Regions from separate parts of the Streptomyces sp. NPDC104307 genome, predicted to be linked through region 1. Evidence: predicted binding sites of a transcription regulator. Region 1 holds the regulator's gene; the other holds the start of a gene.

Region 1 (8,624 bases):
CGGCGCGAGTGGTTCGGGGCCGACGAGGGAGAGCTCGCCCCGTACGACGTGCGGCAGCCGGGAGAGCGTGTCGAGCCGCAGCCGCCGGGTGCGCAGTGACCGCAGTACGAAGGGCGCGCCCGCCGGTCCGGTGCGCGGGGAGCGGTCCAGTACGCCGCCGGGGTGCCGCCGCACGGTGAGGACGAGGGCGGCCGCCGCGAGGGCGGGGGCGGCCAGCAGCAGGAGGGCCGAGCCGAGGAGTACGTCCAGGGTGCGCTTGGCGGTGGGGCGAGGCGGGGCGAGGGCGCTCAGGGTGGCGAGGGCCGCTCGGGCGCGCGCCGTGCGGGATGGTCGCGGGGGCTGCCAGGGGCGCCGCGCCGGGCCCGGCCGCTGACTCCAGCCCTGCCGTCGGCTCCGTGTCTGCCGCTGACTCCACCCCTGCCATCGGCTCCGCCCCCGCGTCTGCCGCCGACTCCGACTCGGCGTCTGCCGTCGTCCCGGCCTCTGCGTCTGCATCGTTCGCACCTGCCTGGTGTCGCTGTCCGGCATCGGATGCCCTGGGGTGGTCGAGTGCCTGTTTTGTGTGGCTCACGGCATTTTGTGACAGAACGATCCCATGGCGCGATGATGGTGGGGGGTGCGTGGCCCGCGAGGCGGGCAGGTGTCGCCGGGGGGCGGCTCGGATTCGTCCCATGTGGCACGTATGGGGCGTGTGCCTGACATGTGTCCGCCGTCACAAAGGTGGATAATTCGCTGGTGGCGCGAGGTGTGTGCACGATAGTTGAGTCGCCTCGACTCAGGTCTGTTGACTCCGGGAGTGATGTCATGCATCCTTGAGCCAGATCCACTCAAGTAGTCAGTTGGAGGAATTGAAATGGCACGTGCGGTCGGCATCGACCTGGGCACGACTAACTCCGTCGTCAGCGTTCTCGAAGGCGGCGAGCCCACCGTCATCACCAACGCCGAAGGCGCCAGGACCACGCCGTCCGTCGTCGCCTTCGCGAAGAACGGCGAGGTTCTGGTCGGCGAGGTCGCCAAGCGCCAGGCAGTGACGAACGTCGACAGGACCATCCGCTCCGTCAAGCGCCACATGGGCACTGACTGGAAGATCGACCTGGACGGCAAGAGCTTCAACCCGCAGCAGATGAGCGCCTTCATCCTGCAGAAGCTGAAGCGTGACGCCGAGTCGTACCTGGGCGAGAAGGTCGCCGACGCGGTGATCACCGTTCCGGCGTACTTCAACGACTCCGAGCGTCAGGCGACGAAGGAGGCCGGCGAGATCGCGGGCCTGAACGTCCTGCGCATCGTCAACGAGCCGACGGCCGCCGCGCTGGCGTACGGGCTCGACAAGGACGACCAGACGATCCTCGTCTTCGACCTCGGTGGCGGCACCTTCGACGTGTCGCTCCTGGAGATCGGTGACGGCGTCGTCGAGGTGAAGGCCACCAACGGTGACAACAACCTCGGTGGTGACGACTGGGACCAGCGCGTCGTCGACTACCTGGTGAAGCAGTTCGCCAATGGGCACGGCGTGGACCTGTCCAAGGACAAGATGGCTCTCCAGCGTCTCCGCGAGGCCGCGGAGAAGGCGAAGATCGAGCTGTCGTCCTCGACGGAGACCACGATCAACCTGCCGTACATCACGGCGTCGGCCGAGGGCCCGCTGCACCTGGACGAGAAGCTCACGCGCTCGCAGTTCCAGCAGCTCACCGCGGACCTCCTGGACCGCTGCAAGAACCCGTTCCACAACGTCATCAAGGACGCGGGCATCCAGCTCTCCGAGATCGACCACGTCGTTCTCGTCGGTGGCTCGACCCGTATGCCGGCCGTCGCCGAGCTCGTCAAGGAGCTCACGGGCGGCCAGGACGCCAACAAGGGTGTGAACCCGGACGAGGTCGTCGCCATCGGCGCCTCGCTCCAGGCCGGTGTCCTCAAGGGCGAGGTCAAGGACGTCCTGCTGCTCGACGTGACCCCGCTGTCCCTCGGTATCGAGACCAAGGGAGGGATCATGACGAAGCTCATCGAGCGCAACACCACGATCCCGACCAAGCGCTCCGAGATCTTCACGACGGCCGAGGACAACCAGCCGTCCGTGCAGATCCAGGTCTACCAGGGCGAGCGCGAGATCGCGGCGTACAACAAGAAGCTCGGGATGTTCGAGCTGACCGGTCTGCCGCCGGCCCCGCGTGGCGTGCCGCAGATCGAGGTCGCGTTCGACATCGACGCCAACGGCATCATGCACGTCGCTGCCAAGGACCTCGGCACCGGCAAGGAGCAGAAGATGACCGTCACCGGTGGCTCCTCGCTGCCGAAGGACGAGGTCAACCGGATGCGCGAAGAGGCCGAGCAGTACGCGGACGAGGACCACCGCCGCCGCGAGGCCGCCGAATCGCGCAACCAGGGCGAGCAGCTCGTCTACCAGACGGAGAAGTTCCTCAAGGACAACGAGGACAAGGTCCCCGGTGACGTGAAGACGGAGGTGGAGACCGCGCTCACCGAGCTGAAGGAGAAGCTCAAGGGCGAGGACACCGCCGAGATCCGTACCGCCACCGAGAAGGTCGCGGCCGTCTCCCAGAAGCTGGGCCAGGCGATGTACGCCAACGCCCAGGCCGAGGGCGGCCCGCAGGCCGAGGGCCAGCCGGGTGCAGAGCAGGCACAGGGTGACGCCCAGGACGATGTCGTCGACGCCGAGATCGTCGACGACGAGAAGGACACCAAGGGCGGTGCGGCGTGACCGAGGAGACTCCGGGCTTCGAGGAGAAGCCCGACGTCCCCTCCGGCGCCACCCCTGAAGACGCCGGGACGGGGGCCGCCACCCCCTCTTCGGAGGAGGCGGCGGCCCCCGCCGGGGACGCGAACGAGACAGCCGGTCTGACGGCACAGCTGGACCAGGTCCGCACCGCGCTCTCCGAGCGCACCGCAGACCTCCAGCGGCTCCAGGCCGAGTACCAGAACTACCGCCGCCGCGTGGAGCGGGACCGGGTCACGGTCAAGGAGATCGCGGTCGCGGGTCTCCTGTCCGAGCTGCTGCCCGTGCTCGACGACGTCGGCCGGGCCCGGGAGCACGGCGAGCTGCTGGGCGGGTTCAAGTCGGTGGCCGAATCGCTGGAGACGGTCGTCGCCAAGCTCGGCCTCCAGCAGTTCGGCAAGGAGGGCGAGCCCTTCGACCCGACGATCCACGAGGCCCTGATGCACTCGTACGCGCCGGACGTCACGGAGACGACCTGCGTGGCGATCCTGCAGCCCGGGTACCGGATCGGCGAGCGCACCATCCGTCCCGCACGGGTGGCGGTGGCCGAACCCCAGCCGGGGGCGACGCCCGCGGCCGCGAAGGACGCGAAAGAAGAGCAGGCAGCCGACGAGGAGAGCGGTGGCGGCGAGGAGGTCTGACATTCCGTCCGACCACCTGGCAGCACATCGCCCGGCCACCGGGCCTCGCGCACGGACCACGCCGCACACCGGCACGGTCCGTACGCGGGGCCCCGGGCCGGTCGTCCGGAAGGAGGGACGTCGATGAGTACGAAGGACTTCGTCGAGAAGGACTACTACAAGGTTCTCGGCGTCCCCAAGGACGCCACGGACGCCGAGATCAAGAAGGCGTACCGGAAGCTCGCCCGCGAGTTCCACCCGGACGCCAACAAGGGCGACAACAAGGCGGAGGAGCGCTTCAAGGAGATCTCCGAGGCCAACGACGTCCTCGGTGACACCAAGAGGCGCAAGGAGTACGACGAGGCCCGCGCCCTCTTCGGCAACGGCGGCTTCCGCCCCGGACCCGGCAGCGGTGGCGGCAACTTCAACTTCGACCTGGGCGACCTCTTCGGAGGCGCCCCGGGCGGCGGTCAGGGCGGCGGAGCCGGCGGCTTCGGCGGCGGTGGCGGCGGTCTGGGCGACGTGTTCGGCGGCCTCTTCAACCGGGGCGGCGGCGCCGGCACCCGGGTGCAGCCGCGCCGCGGCCAGGACATCGAGTCCGAGGTGACGCTCAGTTTCACCGAGGCGGTCGACGGGGCCACGGTCCCGCTGCGGATGTCCAGCCAGGCGCCCTGCAAGGCGTGCTCCGGCACCGGCGACAAGAACGGCACCCCCAGGGTCTGCCCGACCTGCGTCGGCACCGGACAGGTCTCGCGCGGCACCGGCGGCGGGTTCTCGCTCACCGATCCCTGCGTGGACTGCAAGGGCCGGGGCCTCATCGCCCAGGACCCCTGCGACGTCTGCAAGGGCAGCGGCCGGGCGAAGTCGTCCCGCACCATGCAGGTGCGGATCCCGGCGGGCGTCTCCGACGGCCAGCGGATCCGGCTGCGCGGCAAGGGCAGTCCGGGCGAGCGCGGCGGACCGGCCGGTGACCTCTACGTCATCGTCCACGTCGACGCCCACCCGGTCTTCGGCCGCAAGGGCGACAACCTCACCGTCACCGTGCCCGTCACCTTCACGGAGGCGGCGCTCGGCGGCGAGGTGAAGGTGCCCACCCTCGGCGGACCTCCGGTCACCCTCAAGCTGCCGGCCGGCACGCCCAACGGGCGCACCATGCGCGCCCGGGGCAAGGGCGCGGTGCGCAAGGACGGCAGCCGCGGCGACCTGCTGGTCACCGTGGAGGTGGTGGTCCCCACGGACCTGGGCACGGACGCCAGGGACGCCCTGGAGGCCTATCGCAAGGCCACCGCGGACCAGGACCCGCGGGCGGAGCTGTTCCAGGCAGCGAAGGGAGCTTGAGATGGACGGCCGCCGGCGTAATCCGTACCAGCTGACCGATGAGTCCCCGGTGTACGTGATCTCGATCGCGGCCCAGCTCTCGGGGCTGCATCCCCAGACGCTGCGCCAGTACGACCGCCTCGGCCTGGTCTCTCCCGACCGCACGGCCGGGCGCGGCAGGCGCTACTCGGCCCGCGACATCGAGCTGCTGCGCACCGTGCAGCAGCTGTCGCAGGACGAGGGCATCAACCTGGCCGGCATCAAGCGCATCATCGAGCTGGAGAACCAGGTCGCCGCGCTCCAGCAGCGGATCGCCGAGCTCTCGGCGGCCGTGGACGGCGCGGACGCGGCGCTCCAGCAGCGCGAGGCCCAGGTGCACGCCTCCTACCGGCGCGATCTGGTGCCGTACCAGGACGTGCAGCACACCAGCGCACTGGTGGTCTGGCGGCCCAAGCGGCCCAAGGACTGAGCGCTCCAAGGCCCAAGGCCCAAGCACTGAGCGGGCCCGGCCCGTTCGCGGCGGAGCCCGTCACCCCGGTCGATCCGGGGTGGCGGGCTCCGCCGTCGTTCCGTGCGGTGCGGTCCCGGCGATCCCCGAGCGGACGAGCAGGGCGCCGAGCTGGGTGCGGCTGGTGGCGTTGAGCGTGTGCATGAGCTTGGAGACGTGGGCGCGGCAGGTGCGGACGCTGATGCCGAGCTTTCCGGCCACGACCTGGTCGGTGTGGCCCTCGACCAGGAGGCGGGCGACGCTGAGCTGGACGGCGGTGACCGAGGTGCCGGCCGGGGCGGCCGGCAGCGGCTCCGTGAGCGGGATGGCCTGCGCCCACAGGACCTCGTACATCTGGATCAGATAGCGGACCAGCGCGGGGTGCCGGATCTCCAGCGCGACATCGCGCGCGGCGTTGGCCGGGATGAAGGCCACGGTGTGGTCGAAGACGAGCAGCCGGTCGACCGTCTGCTCCAGTGTGCGGATCTGGAGGAGGCCCGGCGGCATCTGCTTCAGATAGGACTTGAAGGCCTGGTTGTAGCGGACGGGGTGCTGGTAGATGTGCCGGAGCGGCGTGCCCCGCTCCAGGGTCAGCCTGGCCCGCGACAGGGCCCTCTGGAGCTGGTCGGGCGGTCGGGTGCTGCCCGGCTGCAGCGTCCGGATCTCCTCCGTGGCGCTCTCCGTCGCGTTCTGGACGGCGGCGTCGATCAGGGGCAGGCCTTCGAGGACCGTGATGGCGAGGTTGGGGTCCGTACTGGCCACGGTCGTCAGGGGTGCCAGCGAGTCGGCCAGGGCGGCCGAGAGGCTGAGGCGTTCGTGGATCTCCCGCACGACGGGCTGCAGGAGGTGGGCCAGGGCGGCGGAGGGCGGCACGGGACGCACCCAGGCCTCGTCCTGCGGGTCGGGGTGGACCAGCGCCAGGTCGGTGAGACAGGGCACCACTTCGATGGCGGCCCGGGGTATCCGTCCCGCGCTCAGCGCCTCGGTGTAGACGCCGACCGCCGTGTCGCACAGCGCACGGTCCTCGTGGGCGTGCGCCGGTGTGTCCTCATCCCTGCCCATTCGGGCCCCCCACTTTTTGCAGTGCAGCAAGATGACGGTGGTGGCAGCCTAGTTCGCGGTCCACTGTGGGTGTTGCGGGGGAGCCGGTAACTCTCCCGGCCGGTCAGGAGTCCTGATCGAGGATTCCCGACTGGGCGATCAGGTAGCCGAGCTGGGCACGGCTCGTGCTTCCCAGCACGGCGGACAGCTTGGCGACATGGGCGCGGCAGGTGCGGACGTTCATGCCGAGCCGACGGGCTATCGCCTCGTCGACGTGCCCCTCGATCAGCAGCGTGGCGATGGCGCGCTGGACGCCCGTGATGCCGTCGCGGGCCGGATCGTACGGAGCCGCCTCGTCCAGCGGGACGGCGCGGCGCCAGAGTTGTTCGAAGACCTTCGTCAGATAGGCGACCAGTGCGGGGTGGCGTATTTCCAGGGCGGTGGGCTGGTCGTCCTGGACCGGGATGAAGGCTACGGTGTCGTCGCAGATGATGAGGCGCTCGATGAGCTCCTCCAGCGTGCGGATCTCCATCCGGGCGCCCGCCATCAGGTCGACGTAGGCGAACGTGCGCTGGCTGTGCCGGACCGTGTGCTGGTAGAGAGTGCGGACGCTGATGCCGGAATCTATGAGAGGTTTGCTGCGGGTCAGCGCCTCGCTGAGGACTTCCTCGCTGCGCCTGCCTCCGGGCTGGACGGTCAGCACTTCCGTCCGGCTCTCGGCGATGGCCAGGTCGAGCGCTCCGTTGATCCGGTCAATGCCCTCCAGCACCGTGATCGCATGCGTGGGCGCGGGGCTCTGGGCGCTGATGGCCAGGAACGGTTCGAAGGCGTCGGTCAGCTCGACGGAGGTCCGCCGGCGATCCTGGATCTCGCGTTCCAGCGGGTAGAGGCGCTGAGCCAGGGCGGCGGAAGGCGGAACCGGACGTAGCCACGACGCGTCGTCCGGATCGGGCAGCAGAAGACCGAACTTGACGAGGCAGGGCGCCGACCTGACCTCGGCGCGGGCGAGGCGGCCCACGCTGAGCGCCGCCGCGTAAAGCCTGACGCCCTCGGTGCACAGGTTGGTGACCGCATGAGTATGTGTCGGTTTCGTGTCCATTATAGGCAAAACTCCACCCCCCAGGGTCCTGAACATTCAGGAACATGATGCATCGCTCCTGTGGCATTGACGCGTCCGAATAAGCCATCGTCTCTTGAAGAGCGGGGGAGAGGATCCATCAAGTGAGGACGAAGCCGACTATGAACAAGAGAATGCTTCGCTCAGTGCTTGGCACTGCGTTCGCGGCTGCTGCACTGCTGCTCGTGACGCACGGCTCTGCTCCGGACGTCGGATGGGGCAATGCGGAGGCAATCCCCGCCGTCGACTCCTACCAGGGTGACGTCGGTTGGGGCTATGTGTCGCCCGCCGCTGTCGGCGGTGTTCACCAGGCCGATGTCGGCTGGGGCAACGCGCAGCCCGTCGCTGTCGGTGCTGTCTACCAGGGCGATGTGGGTTGGGGCTATGTGTCGCCCGCCGCTGCCGGCGGTGCTCACCAGGCCGATGTCGGCTGGGGGAATTCCGTTGAGAACAGGGCCGAGTTGTGACCACTCCGCCGGACGACCGGACCTTCAGACGTGAAATGGCAACCGCCTACCGCTCAGGGTGGCATTTCATCGACCTCGTCACGGCACTCCCCCACCGTGGTGATTCGTTGATGGTCACCCTGTTCGGCGACCCGGTCGTCGTCGCTCGTGAGGACGACGGGGAGGTCCGCGCCTACCGCTGTCTCCGCAAGCCGCGCGGGGCGCCGCAGCCGGTGCGCTGCGCCATCCGGTACGACATGATTTTCGTCAACCTCGCACAGCGTGACCACCAGCTGTTCGAACCTGAAGCCATCTCCGCCACCCCCCGCAGTGCCTGAGCGATCCCCCGTCGTTCCACGTCGCTCAGACACTCCCCCACACAACGGCGTCACCGTGACCTGAACACGGTGACGCCGTTGTGCTGTGCCCGCCCGGAGGGCGCCCGCCGGTCAGCCGCGGCCCAGCGCCCGGTCCAGGGTGATCTCGATGGCGACGCGGTCCGGGTTGGGCTTCGGCGCGCGCCCGTAGCGGGCCGTCTTGCGGCGTTCCGCGTCCTCGACCCTGTCCCGCTCCGTGCGCACCCTGGCGACGCCCTCCAGGGTCGCCCAGCGGCGCCCTTCCGCCTGGCAGACCGCGACCCGCGCGCCGTCCGGTCCCGCGGCCAGGATGTTGGCGACCTTGCGGCTGTGCCTGCCGGTGATGATGCGGGCGAGACCCGCCTCCGGGTCGTACGTCACGCAGACCGGGACCACGTGCGGGGTGCCGTCGGGGCGGAGCGTCGTGAGGGTGCATACATGGGGCTCGCGCCAGAAGGCCAGGTACTCGGGGCCGGGATCGCGTACGTCGACTGCCATGGGGTCAGCGTAGG
Region 2 (8,624 bases), on a different contig from region 1:
GTGCCGGACGTACCCGGCTTGTAGTCGGCGAAGAAGTCCCACCAGGCGCGATCGACCGAATTGGGATCCTGGAGGTACTGCTGGTAGATCTCGTCGACGAGCCACTCATTGGGGCCGAAAGCAGCAGCCGGGTTCGAACCCGGGCTGGCTTGGTCGGTCGAGATGCTCGAGTTACTGGGGGACTGAGACGACACGGCGGCAACCGCCCTCTTCCGCTTCACAAGGTGGTGGACAGCGGAAATCAAGGCTACGCCTCCCGGACCGTTCCATGCGGACCGGGCCGGTCTTCGTCGTGCAAGTCACATCGAAAGTCGGGTTTCGGCGCAGGAAATGGCGGGAAACAAGCTTGGTTCCGCATTGCTCCGGGTACGCGAGACCGCAGTTACGGCCCCTTGGACCGTACCCCTTGAACAGAACACGCAGAACGTGCCCTTCCGGTTCGAACCCTATGTCAACCTCGCGGTTGATGGATCCCCGGAAGAGTGACGCGGATGCGGCATCCGCGAGCTGATTCGGCCACACCGATCCGTCCGCCGTGCAGATCCACCGCCCAGCGGGCGATCGCCAGGCCGAGCCCGGTGCCGCCATCGCTGCCCGGACCGTGCGGGGACGTCACGTCGCCCCGGTTGAAACGCTCGAAGACCCGGTGCCGCTCGGACTCCGGAATGCCGGGGCCCTCGTCCAGGACCTCCAGATGCAGGGACTCGGGCTGACTGCCGCGCCGGGCGCGCACCGTCACCCGGCCGTGCGGCGGGCTGTGCTTCACCGCGTTGTCGATCAGGTTCGCCACCACCTGGTGCAGCCGCTCCGCGTCCGCGTGCGCGGTCAGCTCGGGCGGCGACACGTCCAGATGGAGATGGACGTCCTTACGGGTGGAGTTCCCGGAGCCGGAGGACAGCCGGCGGTGGCCGGTGGCCAGGTTCGCCTCCTTCAGCACCCCCGACAGATACGGCCACACCTCGAACCGGCGGGCCTTCAGCGTGACGACGCCGTTGTCCAGCCGGGACAGGTCCAGCAGCGTCTCCACCAGCCTGCCGAGCCGCTCGGTCTGCTTGAGGGCGGTGCGCATGGTCTCCGGATCGGGCGAGGACACCCCGTCCACGACGTTCTCCAGCACCGCTCTCAGCGCCGCGATGGGGGTCCGCAGCTCGTGTGAGACATTCGCCACCAGCTCCTTGCGGTGCCGGTCCACGGCCGCCAGATCGTCCGCCATCAGGTTGATCGTCTGGGCCAGATCGCCCAGCTCGTCACGCCGGTCGGCGCCGCTCACCCGTCTGGTGTAGTCGCCGTGCGAGATCGACCGGGCCACGGCCCGCATCTCGTCCAGCGGCGCGGTCAGTCCGTGCGCCACGAACTGGGTGATCAGCAGGGTCGCGATGACCGAGAACACCGTGATGAACCGCAGCTCGGTGCGGGTGCGCAGGGCCACCATCAGCAGCCCGGTCGTGATGAAGACCGAGACCACCACGAGGGTGCCCAGCTTGGCCTTGATCGAGAACGGCCGCAGCCCCGGTCCGGGCGCGGTCATGGCGCCGGGGTCTCCAGGGCGTAACCGACACCGTGCACGGTACGGATGCGCTCCGCGCCGATCTTCCGGCGCAGCGCCTTGATGTGGCTGTCGACAGTCCTGGTGCCGGAGGCGTCCGCCCAGTCCCAGACCTCGGCCAGCAGTTGCTCCCGGGACAGCACCGCGCGCGGCGTGTTGGCCAGGCAGACCAGCAGGTCGAACTCGGTCGGCGTCAGGTGGACGTCGTCCGCCCGCACCCGCACCCGGCGCTGCGCGTGGTCGATCTCCAGCTCGCCGAGGCGCAGTATGCCGCTGCGCGGCGTCACGGCGGCCAGCGCGGCCCGCTCGACGCGGCGCAGCAGGACGTGCACCCGGGCCGCCAGCTCACGCATGGAGAACGGCTTGGTCATGTAGTCGTCGGCGCCGACCCCGAGTCCGACGAGCATGTCGGTCTCGTCGTCCCTTGCGGTCAGCATCAGGACCGGCACCGGGCGCTGGGCCTGCACCCGGCGGCAGACCTCCAGCCCGTCGAAGCCGGGCAGCATGATGTCGAGCACCATCAGATCCGGCTGCCAGGCCTCGGCCGCGTCCACGGCCGCGGGGCCGTCGAGCGCGGTCTGCACCAGGAAGCCCTCGGCCCGCAGCCGGGCGGAAATGGCATCGACGATCGTCGCGTCGTCCTCGACCACCAGCACCCGGCGCTGCGCGCCAGGGGTGGCCGCGACACCGTTGTGGGTGGTGTGTGTCTGTTCCATCGCCCCGCCCCTGCCCGTTCTCGCGGGGGCCATTCCCCCGGACGCACGGTTATCGCTTGTGAATTTCGCGGGAGATCCCGTTATCGGTCAGCAGCGTAAAGGCAGCGGGCCGTTCCCGGCTACGCAGGGTGCAAGGGCGTGGGGGTGCGCGGCCCGCGCGAAGGAGGTGGAGTGTCGCTCTTGTGGCGCTTGGCCCCCGGGCGTCCCAGGGGCCCGGATACCCGGCGGGGGAATCTCACTCGGCGCGAAGTGCGAGATGGACCACGTCGGGCACACCTCGGGCAACGCCGACCTCTTCGGTCCGAACCCCATGGAATCCGGCATCGCGCAGGGCTTCCTCGAACGCGGCGGACGGTTGCGCGGACCACACCGCGAGCACCCCGCCGGGCGTGAGGCACCGGAGGCAGTCGGCCAGCCCGGCGGGGGAGTAGAGGTTCCCGTTGTCCTCCGTGACCGTCCAGTCCGGTCCGTTGTCGATGTCCAGACACAGCGCGTCGTAACGTTCCGTAGTGGTACGGAGATGGGCGACGAGATCCGCCGTCAGGATCGCGGCCCGCGGATCGGCCAGCGCCGCTCCCGAGATCCCGGCCAGCGGCCCGCCCAGGTGCCAGTCCACGATGGCCTGTTCCCGCTCCACCACCGCGATCCGGCCCCAGCGCGGTTCCGCGGCGGCCCGCGCGAGCGAGAACCCGACGCCGAGGCCGCCGATGAGCACCGCCGGGGCCGGCCGGTCCGCGGGCAGCGCGGCGAGGGCGGCGTCGATCAGCAGCCGCTCGGAGCGCCCGTCCGAGGTGTCCATCAGGAAGCACCCGTTGGCGATGATCTCGAAGTCGTCGCCCCGCCTGCGCAGGACGACCTCCCCGTACGGTCCCTCGCGGCGGTCGAGGGTGACGGGGGCGAGGGCGTCGGGGCCGTGGGTGTGGTGCATGGCGCGGGTCTCCGGTGGGTTGGTCGGCGGGTGCGGTCACCGCCGGTCGGTGTCGGGCCCATCCTGGCCCGAGCGGCGCTTCCTGGGCCAGTGGGGTGCCCCGGACCGTGGAGGTGTTCAGGGGCGCGGGGCCTTCTCGCCGTGCACCGCGATGTGCTCGGCCGCCAGCCACGGGGCGAGGTCGTCGACGAGCATCGACAGGACGGCCGGGTCCGCGGTCGGGGCGCGGCCCGTGCGGGCGGCCAGCCGCATCTGCTCGGCCCGCTCGGGCTGGTGGGGGTAGTAACGGGCGAAGAGCTCGGCGCACTCGGTCAGATCGCTGGTCCAGCCGCCCCACCTGGGCATCACCAGGGTGAAGCCCGTCCGCACGATGCGGCGGGCGACGCGGCGGCTCATGGCGCGGCGTTCGGAGTCCGTCGTCGCCCCGGCCGCCCGCTCGTGCCAGCGCGGCAGCAGCAGGCACAGGTCGCCGTTGGTCTCCCGGGCGAGCAGTGAGCTCGGACGGTAGCGCGGCAGCCGCCCGGCGAGGTCGTCGCCGAGCAGCGGGGTGCACAGGCAGGCGAGGAAGAAGCCCGTGTCATGGCGTTCGAGTTCGCTGAGCACGGTGTCCCTGCCGGACAGCAGGATGCCGACGCCGTCGATCTGCTCGAACGACGCGTCGAGTCCGGCCTCGACGGCGTCGGCGTCGGCCCGGTCCGTCTCGGTGGGCTCGGCGTGCAGGACCAGTTGCAGATCCAGGTCGGAGACGCCGGGAACGGCCGTGCCGCGCGGAATGCTGCCGTAGAGGTAGGCGCTGTCCAGCCGGTCGGGGCCGAAGACCCCGGAGATCCGGGACCGGGCGGCCGCCACGACCGGCGCGAACCGCTCCGGCACCCGGCTCAGCGAGCCCTCGCGGGCGATCGTGCCGTCCGGTTCCAGCCCTCTGTCTTCGTTCATACGCGCACTCTGCCCTGTCGCCGGGGCCGCGCCGAACGCTTTTCGGGCTCAGCGCGGACGCGAGGGCGGGGCGGCGAACGTCACGTCCGCAGCCGGCACGGTGACCTCGGCATCGCCGCTGATCGCCCACGCCGCGACCCGGGACACCACGGCGGCCGGGACGGCGGCGCTGATGCCGGGGGCGGCCGGGACGTCCTGCGTCGCGTGGGCGTCGTACGGCAGGACGACCCGGTAGTCCAGGGCGTGTCTTCAAACTGCCGTCGTTGCCCGAAGGGCGGCCGGGCGGCGTCAGGTGCGTGCTCTCGGCGTGCCGGCCCCAGGCCCCTGTACTGGACGTACCGGGGTCTGGGGCCGGCACGGCGAGAGTGCGTGCATGGCGTCGCCCGGCAGACGGCAGTTTGAAGACACGCCCTGGGGCCAGGGCGGTACGGGCGGTGGCCTGGACGCACATCTCCGACATCACCCCGCACACCGCGAGCGACCGGGCCCCGGCGCCGCTCAGCAGCTCTCCCAGCCGGGTGCCCGCGAAGCCGTCGTCCTTGGTCTTGCGGATCACCACCTCCCCGGGACCGGCCTCGACGGGCAGGTGCAGCGCCCAGCCCGGGGTGTGTGGCTCGTCGTCCGAGCCGGGCGCGCCGTCGTTCTGGAGGTGCACGACCAGCGCGCCGCCGCTCCGGGCGCGTGCGATCAGCTCGGCCACCCGCTCCAGGAGTCCGGCCGCGCCGGGCACCGCACGGTCGCCCGTCACCCCGGCCTTCTGGACGTCGACGACCAGCAGGGCATGCGAGGGGTGAGCGGCATCGTTCATGGCGCCATCCTGTCGGGCACGGCCCGCGCCTTCCACGGGATTTCGCGGGCGCTTCCGTGTGTTGCACGAGAGGCGGGCGCAGGCAGTCGTCACCTGATCGTGTTGCTGATCGCTCACAGCGAACACAGACCGGGGAACATTGAGCAGCTCATAAGCATTGAGTCTGCATAGCTCAACTTGACTGCCGAAGGGGAGATCATGGCTACTGAGTCCAATGCGGTCACACCGCTCACCCTGCCTGTGCTGCCGCTCGACGACGAGGTCGTGCTGCCCGGGATGGTGGTGCCTCTGGACCTGTCCGACACCGACGTACGCGCCGCTGTGGAGTCCGCGCAGGCCGTTGCCCGCGCGGGCGGCGGCAAGCCCGAGGTGCTGCTCGTCCCGCGCGTCGAGGGCACCTACACCGGCATCGGTGTCATCGGCACCGTCGAACAGGTCGGACGGCTCTCCGACGGAGACCTCGGCGCGCTCATCCGGGGCCGCGGCCGGGTACGGATCGGCGCCGGAACCACCGGACCGGGCTCCGCGCTCTGGGTGGAGGGCACCCGGGTCGACGCGTCGGCCCCCGACCCCCTCCCCGGAGCCGTCAGCGAACTCGCCAAGGAGTACAAGGCGCTCGCCACCAGCTGGCTGAAGCAGCGCGGCGCCTGGCAGGTCGTGGACCGGGTCCAGCAGATCGAGGACGTCTCCGCGCTCGCGGACAACTCCGGATACTCCCCCTTCCTCACCACCGCCCAGAAGGTGCGGCTGCTGGAGACCGCGGACCCGGTCGCCAGGCTGAAGCTCGCCATCCAGTGGCTCGGTGAACACCTCGCGGAGCAGGACGTCGCGGAGTCCATCGCCAAGGACGTCCAGGAGGGCGTCGACAAGCAGCAGCGCGAGTTCCTGCTGCGGCGCCAGCTCGACGCCGTCCGCAAGGAGCTCTCCGAACTCAACGGCGACTCCGGCTCCGGCGACGAGTCCGACGACTACCGGGCCCGCGTCGAGGCCGCAGACCTTCCCGACCACGTCCGTGAGGCCGCGCTCAAGGAGGTCGACAAGCTGGAGCGCTCCTCCGACCAGAGCCCGGAGGGCTCCTGGATCAGGACCTGGCTCGACACCGTCCTCGAACTGCCGTGGACCGAGCGGACCGAGGACGCCTACGACATCAAGGGCGCCCAGGAGATCCTGGACGCCGAGCACGCCGGGCTCCAGGACGTGAAGGAGCGCATCACCGAGTACCTCGCGGTGCGCAAGCGGCGCGCCGACCGAGGTCTTGGCGTCGTCGGCGGGCGGCGCGGCGGTGCGGTGCTGGCGCTGGTCGGGCCTCCCGGGGTCGGAAAAACCTCGCTGGGTGAATCCGTGGCGCACGCCATGGGCCGCGAGTTCGTCCGCGTCGCGCTCGGCGGCGTCCGGGACGAGGCGGAGATCCGCGGCCACCGGCGCACCTACGTCGGCGCGCTGCCCGGACGCATCGTCCGGGCCATCAAGGAGGCCGGTTCGATGAACCCGGTCGTCCTGCTCGACGAGATCGACAAGGTCGGCTCCGACTACCGGGGCGACCCGGCCGCGGCCCTCCTCGAAGTGCTCGACCCGGCCCAGAACCACACCTTCCGCGACCACTACCTGGAGGTCGAACTCGACCTCAGCGACGTCGTCTTCCTGGCCACCGCCAACGTCCTGGAAGCGATCCCGGAAGCCCTGCTCGACCGGATGGAGCTGGTCAGGCTCGACGGCTACACCGAGGACGAGAAGGTCGTCATCGCCCGCGACCACCTGCTCCCGCGCCAGCTGGAGCGGGCCGGTCTGGAGCCGGACGAGGTCACCCTCGACGAGTCCGCCCTGCGCAAGCTGGCCGGCGAGTACACCCGCGAGGCAGGGGTGCGGAACCTGGAGCGTTCCGTGGCCCGGCTGCTGCGCAAGGTGGCGGCCCAGCACGAGCTCGGTGACCGGGAACTGCCGTTCACGGTGACCGATGAGCACCTGCGCGGCCTCATCGGCCGGCCGCACCACGTCCCCGAGTCCGCCCAGGACCCGGCCGAGCGCCGCACCGCGGTGCCGGGCGTGGCCACCGGGCTCGCGGTGACCGGTGCCGGGGGCGATGTCCTCTTCGTGGAGGCCTCGCTCGCCGACCCGGAGACCGGTGCCTCCGGACTGACCCTCACCGGCCAGCTCGGTGACGTCATGAAGGAGTCCGCGCAGATCGCGCTGAGCTTCCTGCGCTCGCACGGGGCGGAGCTGGAGCTGCCGGTCGCGGACCTCAAGGACCGGGGCGTGCACATCCACTTCCCGGCGGGCGCGGTCCCCAAGGACGGCCCGAGCGCCGGCATCACCCTGACGACCGCGCTGGCCTCGCTGCTCTCCGGACGCCTCGTCCGCACGGACGTGGCGATGACCGGTGAGGTGTCGCTGACCGGACGGGTGCTGCCGATCGGCGGGCTGAAGCAGAAGCTGCTGGCCGCCCACCGCGCGGGCATCACCACCGTGGTGATCCCGCAGCGCAACGAGGCCGATCTGGACGACGTCCCCGCCGAGGTGCTGGACACGCTGGACGTCCACCCGGTCACCGACGTCCGCCAGGTGCTGGAGATCGCCCTCGCCCCGGCCTCGGCCCCGGCGGAGCGCAGGATCCCGGCCGCCGCGTAGGCGCCGCGCAGTGACGGGCGCGGCACCACGGGCGCGGCCGGTACGGACGGCCCGTCACCCCTCGCGGGGTGGCGGGCCGTTCCGCGTACGAGAGGCCTACGGACGGTAGATCGTGCCCGGGACCGGCTCGGCGGGCGCCATCAGCTGGGGGACCGTCACGAAGGTGTAGCCCTGCTTCTTCAGCGCGTCGATGATGCCCGGCACCGCGGGCACCGAGCCCTTGTAGATGTCGTGCAGCAGGATGATGCCGTCCTTGCTCGCCTGGTCGAGTATCCGCTTCTTGATCAGCGCGGAGTCGGTCGTCGAGTAGTCCTTGGCGGTGGCGCTCCACAGGATCTGGGAGAGCCCCAGGTCCTTGCTGATGTTGGAGACCGTGTCGTCCGTGCGGCCCTGCGGCGGGCGCATCAGCCTCGGCTTCTTGCCGGTGATCGCCGCTATCGCGTCCTGCGTCTTCTCCAGCTCGGCGCGTATCTGGGCGGGCTTCTTGTCCGTCAGGATCTCGTGCGACCAGGTGTGGTTGGCCACCTCGTGACCCTCGGCCTCGATCCGGCGGACCGTGTCGGGGTGCTTCTTCACATGGTTCTTGCCCAGCAGGAAGAAGGTCGCGTGGACCTTCTCCTTCTTGAGGATGTCCAGCAGGTGGGGGGTGTCCTCGGCCGGGCCCGCGTCGAACGTCAGGGCTATGCACTTGGCCTTGCGGCAGTCCACCGGACCGAAGGACCCCTTGGAGTCCGAGGCGGCGTCGGCGCGTGCGGAACCGGGGGCGGTGGTCTCCATCGAGCAGCCGCTGAGCGTGAGGGTGAGGGCCGTCACAAGGGTGACGGCCAACCCCGTACCGATCGACTTCGTCCTACTGGGCAAGGCGGGTCACTCCCTCTTGGCTGAATGGCGCACTCGGCGTGCGCCCGGAGGGACTATACACACCGCGTATACATGCCATGTATAGCGGGGGTGCCTGCCTTCCCCGGAGGCTTAATGCCTGGTCAGGGGCTTGAAACGGGAAGAACCCGGCGACGGGGTGCGTCGCCGGGCTCTTCTGTGGGGAGGCTGCGCCGGGCGGCCGCC

What was found. The regulator HspR, encoded in region 1, represses chaperone genes until heat shock. The targets are predictions, from matches to a motif close to TTGAGNNNNNNNNNCTCAA.
Region 2: lon (endopeptidase La) is a predicted target of HspR. The motif match lies at 5,092-5,110, and genes of this name have one in related genera.

The regions. Positions count from the first base shown of each region.
Region 1 covers NZ_JBVJMU010000006.1:152,121-160,744, reverse strand. The annotation lists gene ACZ601_RS18010 (sugar transferase) at 1-495, opposite strand, end outside; gene dnaK (molecular chaperone DnaK) at 854-2,713, shown strand; gene grpE (nucleotide exchange factor GrpE) at 2,710-3,369, shown strand; gene dnaJ (molecular chaperone DnaJ) at 3,493-4,686, shown strand; gene ACZ601_RS17990 (heat shock protein transcriptional repressor HspR) at 4,688-5,134, shown strand; gene ACZ601_RS17985 (helix-turn-helix transcriptional regulator) at 5,195-6,214, opposite strand; gene ACZ601_RS17980 (helix-turn-helix transcriptional regulator) at 6,318-7,292, opposite strand; gene ACZ601_RS17975 (hypothetical protein) at 7,433-7,777, shown strand; gene ACZ601_RS17970 (Rieske (2Fe-2S) protein) at 7,774-8,094, shown strand; gene ACZ601_RS17965 (pyridoxamine 5'-phosphate oxidase family protein) at 8,206-8,610, opposite strand.
Region 2 covers NZ_JBVJMU010000014.1:173,433-182,056, forward strand. The annotation lists gene ACZ601_RS29155 (multifunctional oxoglutarate decarboxylase/oxoglutarate dehydrogenase thiamine pyrophosphate-binding subunit/dihydrolipoyllysine-residue succinyltransferase subunit) at 1-194, opposite strand, end outside; gene ACZ601_RS29160 (HAMP domain-containing sensor histidine kinase) at 452-1,528, opposite strand; gene ACZ601_RS29165 (response regulator transcription factor) at 1,525-2,262, opposite strand; gene ACZ601_RS29170 (spermidine synthase family protein) at 2,498-3,190, opposite strand; gene ACZ601_RS29175 (nucleotidyltransferase) at 3,308-4,126, opposite strand; partial or broken gene ACZ601_RS29180 (cysteine hydrolase) at 4,175-4,366, opposite strand; partial or broken gene ACZ601_RS29185 (isochorismatase family protein) at 4,545-4,934, opposite strand; gene lon (endopeptidase La) at 5,133-7,559, shown strand; gene ACZ601_RS29195 (polysaccharide deacetylase family protein) at 7,656-8,336, opposite strand.